3 regions of the Streptococcus suivaginalis genome follow, and region 2 is predicted to be linked to each of the others. Evidence: predicted binding sites of a transcription regulator. Region 2 holds the regulator's gene; each other region holds the start of a gene.
What was found. Region 2 encodes NrdR, which represses ribonucleotide reductase genes. Its sites were predicted from a motif close to ACACNATATATNGTGT; they were not measured.
Positions count from the first base shown of each region.

Region 1 (4,345 bases), 450 kb from region 2:
GTCCGATATAGCCCAGCGAAATGGTCGCTCTGCGATTTTTGAAAACCTCATCCACCGCATCGGTCTTGGCCAGTCGCTTGCCGAAAGCCCCATATTGATACAAAATCGGTGCATTGGCAGGTGTCGCCTCTTTTACTCGTTCCACACGATAAGCCAAGGCATCCTGGGCAATGGCCATGCGTTCTGCAAAGATTTCCCAGAACTTATCCATAGCTCCTGCAGACTCCATAGCAATCCGTGGCAGATTGACGGTCACGACACCTAGGTTCATACGACCAGATGTCACATCTTGGCCATTTTCATCCTTCCAACCTTGAAGAAAAGAACGGCACCCCATTGGTACCTTGAAGGAGCCGGTCAGCTCGATAATCTTGTCATAAGACAGCATATCTGGATACATCCGCTTGGTTGCACACTCCACTGCCAGCTGCTTAATATCATAGTTTGGCGAATCAGGCTCCAAGTTCAAGCCCCGCTTGACTGTGAAAATCAGCTTTGGAAAAATAGCTGTACGACCTTCCCGACCCAGACCCTTGATACGAATATTGAGAATGGCCTTTTGAATTTCCCGTTCAAACCAGGAAGTTCCGAGGCCAAAACCAAGCGAAGTAAACGGCGTTTGCCCATTGGACGTAAAGAGGGTGTTAATCTCATACTCCAAAGACTGCATGGCATCGTAGATATCCTTTTGAGTCTTGGCACGGGCATAATCTTCCTGCTTGTCTGGCAAAACCCAGTCTGTTGCTTCCTTCAAATGTTTCTGGTAATTGAGTTCCGCATAGGGAGCTAGCACCTCATCGATGCGGTCAGCTGAGCAACCTCCGTACTGACTAGAGGATACATTGGCGATAATCTGCGAAATCTGTGCCGTAGCCGTCTGAATCGACTTGGGACTCTCCACATCCGCATTCCCAATCTTAAAGCCCTGAGCCAACATCCCCTTGAAATCAATCAAGCAACAGTTGGTCATGGGAGTGTAAGGACTGTAATCCAAGTCATGATAATGAATATCACCTTTTTGGTGAGCATTGGCCACATGGGCAGGCAAGAGTTTGAGGCCAATGGATTTTCCAACAATCCCTGCTGTCAAATCCCGCTGGGTATTGAACACATCCGCATCTTTATTGGCATTTTCATTGACCAAGGCCTGATCCTTGCTCAGCAACTTGTGAATTTCAAAGTTAATATCGGTCGCCTGATGCCGACGGAAATCCCGCTGGGTCCGGTACTGAATATACCGCTCTGCCAACTCATACAAATGAGCCTTGAGCAACTCCTGCTCCACAATGGTTTGGATTTCATAAATTTGGATATCGCCTGTAAAACGGCGTCCAATCTCTTGCAAGCTTGCCTCTAAAACCAGCTGCAAACCAGCCTCTGACACTGGGTGTTCTAACTCCTGATTGGCCCGCGAAAGAGCAGAAAAAATCTTTTGCTCATCAAAAGACACCGTCCGACCATCTCGTTTCAAGACAACCAAATCCAAGGTTTCTAAGTCGTTTTCTCGCACATTCATCTGACTGGCCTCCATTTTTTCACTGGTTATAGTGTAACATTTCACAAACAATTAATCAATATATTGTGGAATTTTTTTTAAAAATGTTCGACATGCACTATATATAGTTTCAAAATGCAAAAAATGACTGCATTTGCAATCATTTTTCAATTATTTTTTTCATATAAACGGAACTGCGTCAAATTCAAATCCAACTCCGAATAAGAGGAGTCCAAGGTAGCCTGAACTTCCTCCAAAACCGGTATATCCTTGTTGACCAAGATATACTTAGCATTGGTCCGGTTCAAATCATAGACAAGGGTTGACTTGCTCAACTCCGTTTCCAAATAAGGTTCAGCGGTGATAACCGTTGCCGATGAAAAGCGCTGGGCATCTAGATACAGAAGGGCACTGTCGTCCCAAGCAAAGATAAGGTCGCTCTGGCTAGTATTTTCCTGAATATACCGCGCCACCTCTTGTCGCTCTTCACGAACATAATCCTGAGTAATGTACTGGTAAACCGGCTGCCCGATGAAAAATCCAACGACTAGAAGGGGCAGATAGAAGGACCAGCCAAGGTAAGAAAAGTCTTCTCTCTCCTCCTCTTTCTTAAGACTCATGGCAATCAAAATGAGGCCATAAGGTACCAAAACCGTCGCCTGACTCCAGTCACCATTGGCATTATAGACGATGAAAACAGTCTGCAAAAGCATGGTCAGTAGGACAAATACGCGAATAAAGGCATTTGAGGCACGATTGGGGAGGAAAAGAGGTTGGAAAATTCCTCTAAAAATACCTGAAACCAGCAAAAAGATAGCCAGATAGAGCGAAGACTGCAACTGGAAGCTAAAGTCAAAGTTAAAGAGGAAGGTCTGTTGGATAGCCAAACCCAAAATCTGTTCAATAAAGGTATAGTAGCCGACAGAGTATAGGACCAAAAGGAAGCCAAAAATAGAAGCTAAGGTTTGATAAATCCCCCTTGCAAGCTGACGGTGACGGGTATTGAAGACCAAAAGGACCAACTGAGACACCACCCAGAGGATAGTGGCCTTGGGATAAATCAAGAAAACCAAGGCTGCATCAATTCCAAATAGGATAAAGCTCTCATCCTTTACAGCCCTTTCGAAATACCGCACCAAGAACCATACCGAGGTCAAGACAAACGGCAAGGCATACAAAGGAGCCGTAATCCCACCTATGTTCAGGGCTCCAATCAACAGGTAGAACCAGCTAAGCAACTGATTCGCAACCTCTCTTGAACGCGCAAAATAGGCTAAAATCTTATGAAGATAAATCCCTGCAATGACCAGACAGAAAAATTGGAGAAGCGCTAAACCGATGCTGGTTTGAAAAAAGCTCCCCAAGTAGGTCAATAGATAAAACAGAATCCCGCTAGTCCCAAAGAAATCACTGTAAGGAACTTGGCCAGCTTGCATGGCTACACCAGCATACAGATTCTGGCTTTGAAGATTAGACGCTAAAAAGGTCAAAAAGGGATTGGCAACACTCAAAAGACTCAACAATAAGCTCCAAAAAAGTGGCAACCAAACTGCGACCTTGTAATCTTTGGGGTTGAAGTCCGTAGGTTCTTCAACAGCACGGCTTGCCCTTTTTCTTCTTTCTGTACGTGACAAATGGCTATCTTCTGAATGAGAAGCAATGAATTCCGTCATAGTTTTCTCCTTGCTATAATCTCAATCATTATATCAAAAAGACTGCTCCTTGTCACTCTTCTCCCTGATTTCCCTTACCAGGGCCAATTGTTCCAACTGGCGAAAGCTATACCATCCCGTCACCTTTGGCTGGGACTCAGTTTGATAGGGTATTCTTGTTTCCATACTTATCTATTCGAAAAAAGGATGACATTCGCCATCCATCTTCTTATTTTTTTTGATCCAAAAGCCATTTTCGAACTTCTGAGATAAAATAGAGAGAACCCGTCACAAACAGTCTGCCTTGCCCCTCTTTGAGCCAGGTTGCTAACCAACCTTGGTAGTCCTCAGCCCAGGCCCCCTGCCACTGCAAATCATCTTTTTTTACAGCCCCATCATATGAAAAACTTGTTAAAACAAGCGTCACATCCGGCAATTCTCTTTCTAAACAAGCTAGCATTTCTTGAAAATCCTTGCGTTTCAAAGCCGAAAAAAGAATCGTCTGAGGCCCATCCTCCTCTTTGATAAAAGCCACTAAACTCTCAATAGCCGACAGATTATGGGCACCATCTAGATAAATTGCGGGTTCTGACACTAACAATTCCAAGCGCCCCATCCAGCTTGTCTCTGCCAAAGCTAACGCAATACATTCTCTCTTCCATTCTTTCCCCAACAAAGGCAAGAGCAAACGACTGGCCTCCACAGCAAGTGCTGCGTTCTTGCGCTGATGATCCCCCTGCAAACCAAGTTGATCCAAATGGATTTCTACACCCTCTGACCAGAATAAATCTTCATTCCAACCAAAATCACGACCAAATTGATAGACTTCCGCTTCCTTAGCGCTAGCAACTTGCAGACATACCTGCTGGGCTTCTAGCGGCAAATCACCCAGGAGGACTAGACGATGTGGTTTGATAATCCCTGCTTTTTGATAAGCAATATCTTCTATCGTCTCCCCCAACAAGTCCTGATGATCCAAACCGATTGAAGTAATCAAACTCATTAGCGGATCAATGACATTGGTCGAATCGTGCAGACCACCAATGCCCACCTCAATCAGCGCTAGGTCCAAATCCTGGTCTTGAAAATGGAGAAACATGACCAGAACCATTACTTCAAAATATCGAAAGCCCTCATAGACCTGCGCGACTGCTACCTCTAAATCATGCACTTGCCTAACCAATTCCCAAAATCGAGG
Region 1 covers NZ_CP118733.1:2,043,317-2,047,661, forward strand. Annotated here, with positions in the region: gene nrdD (anaerobic ribonucleoside-triphosphate reductase) at 1-1,516, opposite strand, end outside; gene PXH68_RS09375 (quinol oxidase) at 1,663-3,168, opposite strand; gene PXH68_RS09380 (bifunctional folylpolyglutamate synthase/dihydrofolate synthase) at 3,377-4,345, opposite strand, start outside.
Region 1: a site for NrdR is predicted at 1,611-1,626, ahead of nrdD (anaerobic ribonucleoside-triphosphate reductase). Genes of this name have one in related genera too.

Region 2 (4,345 bases):
CTAATACAGCCTTGGTTTCAGGCTGTTCTGCCTGTCCGAACTGGGTAACCATACGCTCAGACCAGGTTTCTGTCTGACGGGCACCTGCATAGTCTGTCTGAACCTGGTCGTAGGCTTGGATTACTTCCACGCCTTGCTCCACATATTCTTCCTGAAAGACAATGGCTTTACTTGCTAGTCGTGGTTTGACAGGATTTTGTTCTGCAGGGTGCCCAAGGGCAATACAGAAAATCGGATAGGTATAGTCCGGCAAGTTGAACAGCTCTGCTATTGCCAAGGCCTTGTGGCGAATCATACCGATGAAGACACCACCATAGCCCAAGCTTTCAGCTGCTAAGAGGGTATTCTGCCCTGCCAGAGCCGCGTCAACGGAAGAAATCAAAAGATTCTCCGTCCCCTTGGCTTCAAAGTCCTTCTCATGAAGCTGGGCCGCCTTGCTGGCACGGTTGTGGTCGCCCACAAAAAGCAAAATGGCCTGGGCCTGCAAGATAGCTGGCTGAGGCACCAAGTCATAGAGAGCCTGCTTTTTGCCTTCCGACTGTACGACGATAATGGAGTAGGACTGGAAATTCTTCCAGCTAGACGCAGCCCGACCCGCTGTGATAATGGCCTCCAAATGTTCCGCCTCAATCGGCTCCTCCGTAAAACGACGGACTGAGCTGTGGCTCAACATCAAATCAATAGTTTCATTCATCGGCGATTGACCCCCTGCAAGTGCATCTCTTGGGCTAGGAAGCGAATGCGTTCCATGACCCGCTTGGCTTGCCAGGTCTCATCGCCTGACTTACCAGCAGAAAAATGCCGCTCCAAGTCCGCAAAGGAGAAGTTGGAAGTAAAGAAGGTCGGCAGATTTTCCTGCATCCGATACTGGAGGATAACCTGCAAGACATCGTCCCGAATCCAAGAACTGTGCTGCTCCGCTCCGATATCGTCCAAAACCAAGACCTGAGCCGTCTTGACCTCGTCAATCCGCTCCTTAACCGACCCGTCCTTGATGGCATTCTTGATGTCCACCACAAAGGTCGGATAATGGAGCATGGTCGTTGACAGCAGGTGGGTCTTGGACAGGAGATTGGCCAAGTAAGCCATGAGGTAGCTTTTGCCAATACCAAAGGTCCCGTAGAGATAAATGCCCTTGTTGTCTTGGCCGACCCGCTTAACAAAGTCGGAAATAGCCAGCATAATCCCTACACGGTTTTCATCCTGACGGTCCAAGTCTGCAATGGTCACATTTTTCAGACTAGCCGGCATATTAATCAGCTGAATCCGATTTTTTATGGCTTCTAATTTCCGTAGTTCAACCAGCTCAGCCGTTTCTAGATAGGACACATCTGCATAGCCCTGGTTCATGACCAGAACTGGTTGGTAGCCCTTGGCCATGTAAGTCTGATCATTGGCGAAAAACTTGTCCCGTTCATTGATAAATTCATAAAATTTGGAAATGGAGCGACCAATCTCATCTTGATTGAGTCCATGTTGACGGATAAACTCCGCCACATCCTTGTCTTGCATGATTTCTGCCACCAGCTGGTCATAGGACTGACGAACCGGAGACTGTTTGTGTTCTAGATTATCTTGAACTGATTTCATTGGCCACCTCCTTTATTTTCCATTTCTTCAAATTGACGATAGAGGTCGGCTAGCTGGGCTTGACCTTCTATCGTTTGTTCTGTTTTCACTTCTTGCTTGCTCCATTCTGGAACATTTGAAGTTGGACTTGTTTTTGTCCGTGCTTGTGTCCTTGTTCTTGTAGCTTGTTGATTCTCCCTCAAAAAAAGAATCGCTGCCTTTGCCGAATGGATGCCCTTGTAGGAAAATTCATTGACTAACTTGACCAAATACTTGGTATTGAGATTGGCGGAGTCAATCTTATTGAAGGTGTATAGAACTGCCACGTTGATAACCTCATCCAAGTGTCCTTCCTTGGCAAGACTAGCTAGACAAGACCGCTCAGCATCAAGTAGCCCCGCCTTGCGACTAGCTTTCAAAAGACGGAGAAATTCGAGACTGGATTTTAATTTTGCCTCCGCCAAAATAGCCTCTTCCTGACGGCTCAACTGTCCTGTCTCACCACCTTGTTGAAGTCGGCTTTGTAGTCTGCCTAGAGAAATCTGGTGCTGGACTGCCGTTTCCTTGGCCAGCTGATAGAGTTCTAACCAGGATAGCCCTAGACTGTCGGCCAAATGGGTCAGGGCGATGACGTCTTCCGCCTCATCTTGAAAGGCTAATTTATCTCGACGCATCAGATTTCGGAAAGCATCCCAGTCAAAGCCCTTACGAGCTGGAACAAGCTCTTTGACCTGACCAATTTCTGAAAAGACATCCGAAAATTTCTTCGACACTTTTTGCCAAGAGCTATCAGGACTTTGCTGACCTGTCGCCATAGCAAAATCCCCAATTTTTTTGCGCAAGAGTTGCTTCAACAGAGGTTTGCCCATAAAAGCCACTTCAGCTAAAGGAGCCTTTAATTCCAAAAGAAAGACTTCTTGTTTGTTGTACACATCCAACAAATCAAGGGCGGTCAAGACATCCAGTGCCTGCTCCAAGCGATTCATCCCCAAGTCTAGATGGTTGAGAATTCTTGAAAAAGGCTGATTGCTAAGCCCTTGCTCATAACTTGCTAGGAGAAAATGATAAACCAAGAAAGCATCCGCCCCCATAATGGGCTGATAAAGAAGGCTTAAGCTACTATAATCTGCAAGAAAAGCCTGGCGCTTGAGTAGGCTAAACTGGTCATTTGGCTTCATCACGCACTAATTTCCCTTCTGCTTGTGTCCTTTGGTAATTTGTTTCAAGAGATTTTCCAGTTCTCCCACATCTTTGAAAGAACGATAGACTGAGGCGAAACGAACATAGGTGATTTCGTCCAACTCAACCAATTCTTCCATTACAAGATTTCCAATGACATCACTTTCCACTTCGGTATCACTTTGGGCACGAACCTTCTGCTCGATCCTGTTCACCACCTCATCAATCTCATGACTGGATACAGGACGTTTTTGCGCAGAACGAATAATTCCGTTGAAGATCTTTTCACGTGAAAACTGTTCTCTTGTTCCGTCTTTTTTTACAACCACAAGGGTTTTTTCTTCAATTCGTTCGTAGGTTGTGAAGCGATGTTCACAGGATTCACATTCGCGACGGCGACGAATGGTGTTGCCATCTTCTGCTTGACGACTATCTACAACGCTAGATTTAATACTGTTACATTTTGGACACCGCATCTACTTTCTCCCATTCTGACGTTATCATCTCATTGTACCATATTTTATGGGATTTCTCTAGATAAAAAGAGGCTGGCCAAGGGCCAGCGCTTTTAGTTGATTATTTGAATCTTTTTCTTTTCCAAACGGTAGTACACCCACTCTTTTACCAAACGATAGATAACCGCAAAGATCGGAGTAAAGAAGACCATCCCCAACAGACCAAACAAGTTTCCACCAATCAGGGCAGCCGCAAGCGTAAAGAGGGTCGGCAGTCCCACAGACTGACCAACAACACGAGGGTAAATCACATTTCCTTCAATCAGCTGTAAAATCTGGAATAAAACGATGGACCAGAGCGCCAAGAGCGGATTTTGCACAGCGACAAAGAGAGCACTGATGAGACAGGCTGAAAATGGTCCGATATAGGGAACAAAGGACAGGACACCTGCCAAAATCCCTGCCATGCTTGCATAAGGAATCCCTGACAAGGAATAGCTAACAAAGACTAAGGTCCCGATAATGACTGCCTCCACAATCTGACTCATCAAGAACTTATCATAGGTATCGATGATCACCTCACCAATGTAGCTGATAATCTTCACCCATTTCTCCGGCATAATAGCATAGAGGAACTTAGTCGTCATAGACTGCAAATGCTCCTTGCTCCCCAGAATCGCCAAGGTAAAGAAGAAGGCCATCACCAGGGTCATGGTATTGGAGAAAATACCAGAAACATTATTGACTAGACCGGATAAAACTGGCGTGACAAATTGTGACACAGCTGATAGATTTTTCAGTTGTGATAGAAAATCATTGATTTGTTCACCGATGGTCCCTGACAAAAGATTATAACTTTCTAAAAAGGCAATCAAGCTGTTGACCGACTTTGGAATAGCGGTTGTACTCACCGTTACCAACTGAGACACAGTCGTCACAAGGGTCGGCAAGACAATCAAGACCAAACCTGTCACAATCAGCAAAAAGCCTATCAAGACTCCAACAATGGCCAAGCTCCGCTTTGATTTTTCCAAAAAAGAGACCTTAGCAATCAACCCCTCCAACTTTTTCATTGGAACGTTTAAGATAAAGGCAATAATGGCACCCACTAAGAGGGAGTTCATACTGGCTAAAACAGTCTC
Region 2 covers NZ_CP118733.1:1,591,884-1,596,228, forward strand. Annotated here, with positions in the region: gene PXH68_RS07290 (NADPH-dependent oxidoreductase) at 1-694, opposite strand, end outside; gene dnaI (primosomal protein DnaI) at 691-1,590, opposite strand; gene PXH68_RS07300 (replication initiation and membrane attachment family protein) at 1,587-2,747, opposite strand; gene nrdR (transcriptional regulator NrdR) at 2,754-3,224, opposite strand; gene PXH68_RS07310 (AI-2E family transporter) at 3,317-4,345, opposite strand, start outside.

Region 3 (4,345 bases), 350 kb from region 2:
CTCGTGATTCCCACGACGGCTTCCATAAGAATTGAAATCCATATAAGAGATGCCGTTTTCTTCTAGGTACTGCGCAGCAGGACTCAAACGTGCAATATTTCCAGCAGGAGATATATGATCTGTTGTTACCGAATCCCCAAACTTGGCCAAGACAACCAAATCCTTCAAGCTTTCGATTGCAAGAGGTCGGTCCATGTATTCAAAATAAGGAGGATTTTGAATATAGGTCGATGCTGAATCCCACTGGTAACGCGCACTTGTCTCTGTCTCAATCGCATTCCAAGCAGGACTGTCGGTAAAGACAGTCTGATATTCTTCCTTAAACAACTGTGGGGTCACATACTTGGCAATATAGTCTTCAATTTGATCACGACTTGGCATGATATCCTCTAGGTAAACAGCCTGTCCATCATGGTCTACTCCTAGCGGATCTCTTGTCAAATCCAGATTCATATTTCCAGCGAGAGCGTAGGCAACAACCAGAGGTGGACTCGCTAGATAATTTGCCTTAATCAACGGATTAATCCGGCCTTCAAAATTTCGATTGCCTGACAACACAGCCGCAACCAATAGATCTTCTTCTTGAATCGCCTCTGCAACTGCGGCAGGCAAATCACCCGAATTTCCGATACAAGTGGTACAGCCATACCCAACCAAGTGAAAACCTAGCTGATCCAAGTAGGTCTGCAAACCAGATTGACGCAAGTACCCTGATACAACTTTGGAACCAGGTGCAAGGGATGTTTTAATTGATTTCGAGACAGATAGCCCCTTCTCCACAGCATTTTTGGCCAAAAGGCCTGCTGCAATCAGAACCGATGGATTGGAAGTATTGGTACAGGAGGTGATGGCAGCAAGTGCGACATGTCCTGTTGCCAGTTCCTCTTTTTGACCATCCATTTCAATCGTTACCCGTTTCAAATTTTCCTCTTGATCCAAGCCAAATCCTTGGACTCCGACCGGATTGGTTAAACTCGCCCGAAAAGCTGATGCTGCTTCTGACAGTTCAATCAAATCCTGCGGACGTTTTGGACCAGCTATTGACGGCCGTAATTGAGATAAGTCTAGTTCGATGATTTCAGTATAGGTTGGATGCATTTCATCCTGATAAAATAAGGAGTTTGCTCGAGTATAGGTCTCTGTTCGCTCGATTTGCTCCTGGCTTCGATTGGTCAAGGCCATATAAGCCAAGCTTTCTTCATCAATCGGGAAATAGCCACAGGTCGCTCCATATTCAGGAGCCATGTTCGCTACTGTCGCACGGTCTGCCAAACTAAGCTGGGCCAAACCAGGACCAAAAAACTCCACAAACTTGCCGACAACATTGGCTTGACGTAATAATTGGGTCACCTTCAAAGCTAAATCCGTAGCCGTTGCCAGTTTCGGCATTTTTCCAGTTAATTTCACACCAACTACTTGCGGCACTGAAAAATAGGAGGGTTCGCCCAACATGGCTGCCTCTGCTTCAATCCCACCAACCCCCCAGCCAAGAACCCCAATACCATTAATCATAGTAGTGTGACTATCTGTTCCAAACATAGAATCTGGATAGAGCAGCCCATCTTTTTCGATGATCACTTCACTCAAAAACTCTAGATTCACTTGATGAATAATGCCCGTTGCAGGAGGGACTGCCCTAAAAGATTGAAAGGACCCTTCAGCCCACTTCAAGAATTGATAGCGTTCATTGTTTCTTTCAAATTCTAATTCCATATTCTGCTGAAAAGCAGACTCCGTCCCAAAAACATCTACCTGAATGCTGTGGTCAATGACCAGATCAACTGGGATTTCAGGATTGATTTGCTCTGCACTTCCTCCGCCTTTGACCACGGCATCCCGCATGGCAGCAAGATCCACCAGCACAGGAACTCCTGTAAAATCCTGCAAGATAACTCGACTTGGTTTGAAGGGGACTTCACCAGTTGGATGCTCCGCTTTATAGGAAACCAAATTTTCTACGTGATATTTTGTAACATCCACATCATCTAACTGTCGAATCAAACTTTCTAAAAGAATACGGATAGAATAAGGCAATTCTCGAATATCTCTTCCCTTAACTTGACAAATCTTTGCAATATCAAAATAAGAAAAGTTCTTTCCATTTAGGACAATTGTTGATAAAAAGTCGTTTTTCATAGCCTACTCCTTTCAGTTTTGTATATTATACTAAATCAGCTCAACCTTGCAACCCTTTTCATCACTTCATATGTTATGTTTTGTGACATTCCCTTTTTTTTCATACTCTAAAAGATAGATAGGCTTGATTTTGACCATTTTCCCCTTTGCAGAGCGTTTTCTTCCTTGTTTTACACAATATCTTGTATAAGAAAATGTTCACGAGCACAATATTTAGTAATACATTCAAGCTTAGACCTTGACTTTAACCACAAAATCTTGTATCCTAGACTGGTAACAAAATTGGGATTTTTTATTTCCCCAAGAACAAAGGAGAACGTGAATGGTCACTATCTATTCAAAAAATGATTGTGTACAATGCAAAATGAGCAAGAAATTTCTTGACCAACACAATGTAGCCTATACTGAAATCAACCTAGATGAGCAACCAGAATACATCGAACATGTGAAAAGCCTTGGTTTTTCATCTGCTCCTGTCATCGAAACAGAAACAGAAAGTTTTTCAGGTTTCCAACCTACAAAATTAAAAGCATTGGTCTAAGCCTATGTTTATTGGAAGAGGCTAGTTAGCCCTACTTCCTTTTTCATTTTTATAGAAAAGAGATTGTATATGAGTTTGAAAGAATTAGGCGATGTGTCCTACTTCCGTTTGAATAACGAAATCAACCGTCCTGTCAATGGGCAAATCCCTCTCCATAAGGACCAGGAAGCCTTGACTGCTTTCTTCAAGGAAAACGTCATTCCAAATACCAAGCAATTTGATTCTATCTTGGACAAGATTGCCTTCTTATTAGAAGAAAACTATCTTGAGAAAGAATTCTTGGACCAATACAGTCCAGAATTTATCATCAAAATTAATCAATTCTTGAAAGACCAAAATTTCCGCTTCAAGTCTTTCATGGCAGCTTACAAGTTCTACAATCAATATGCCCTTAAAACAAACGACGGTGCCTACTATTTGGAGAGCATGGAAGACCGTGTTCTCTTCAACGCCTTGTATTTTGCAGAAGGAAATGAAGAGTTGGCCTTGAACTTGGCTAACGAAATGATCCATTTGCGTTACCAACCAGCTACTCCTTCTTTCCTCAACGCAGGTCGTGCCCGTCGCGGTGAGTTGGTATCGTGTTTCCTCATCCAAGTCACAGACGATATGAACTCGATCGGACGTTCCATCAACTCTGCTCTGCAATTGTCCCGTATCGGTGGTGGTGTTGGTATTTCCCTCAGCAACTTGCGTGAGGCAGGCGCCCCAATCAAGGGCTACGAGGGAGCAGCTTCTGGGGTTGTTCCTGTTATGAAACTCTTCGAAGACAGCTTCTCCTACTCTAACCAACTTGGACAACGCCAAGGGGCTGGGGTAGTTTACCTAGATGTTTTCCACCCAGACATTATCGCCTTCCTTTCAACTAAGAAGGAAAATGCCGATGAGAAAGTGCGCGTGAAGACCTTGTCGTTGGGGATCACTGTTCCTGATAAGTTCTATGAGTTGGCACGTAAAAATGAAGATATGTACCTCTTCAGCCCATACTCTGTTGAATTGGAATACGGTGTGCCTTACAGCTACCTTGATATTACTGAAAAATACGACGAGTTGGTAGCAAACCCACGCATTCGTAAGACAAAAATCAAGGCACGCGACTTGGAAACAGAAATTTCCAAACTCCAACAAGAGTCTGGCTATCCTTACGTTATCAACATCGATACAGCTAACCGTAGCAATCCTGTTGACGGCAAGATTATCATGTCCAACCTCTGTTCAGAAATTCTACAAGTCCAAACACCAAGTGTTATCAATGACAAGCAAGAATTTTTAACAATGGGTACAGATGTGTCATGTAACCTTGGTTCAACCAATATTGTCAACCTCATGAAGTCACCTGACTTTGGACTATCCGTCCGTACCATGACACGCGCTCTTACTTACGTTACTGACCATTCGCACATTTCTGCAGTGCCGTCTATCGAGGCTGGAAATGAGCGTGCGCATTCGATCGGTCTTGGTGCCATGGGACTTCACTCATACTTGGCACAAAACTTGATCGACTATGGATCAAAAACGGCTGTGGAATTTACCAATATCTACTTCATGCTCCTCAACTACTGGACCTTAGTAGAATCAAATAACATTGCTCGCGAACGCAAGGCAACCTTCCACAACTATGATAAATCAAAATACGCTGACGGCACTTATTTCGATAAGTATGTGACT
Region 3 covers NZ_CP118733.1:1,241,002-1,245,346, forward strand. Annotated here, with positions in the region: gene acnA (aconitate hydratase AcnA) at 1-2,136, opposite strand, end outside; gene nrdH (glutaredoxin-like protein NrdH) at 2,459-2,677, shown strand; gene nrdE (class 1b ribonucleoside-diphosphate reductase subunit alpha) at 2,747-4,345, shown strand, end outside.
Region 3: a site for NrdR is predicted at 2,309-2,324, ahead of nrdH (glutaredoxin-like protein NrdH). Genes of this name have one in related genera too.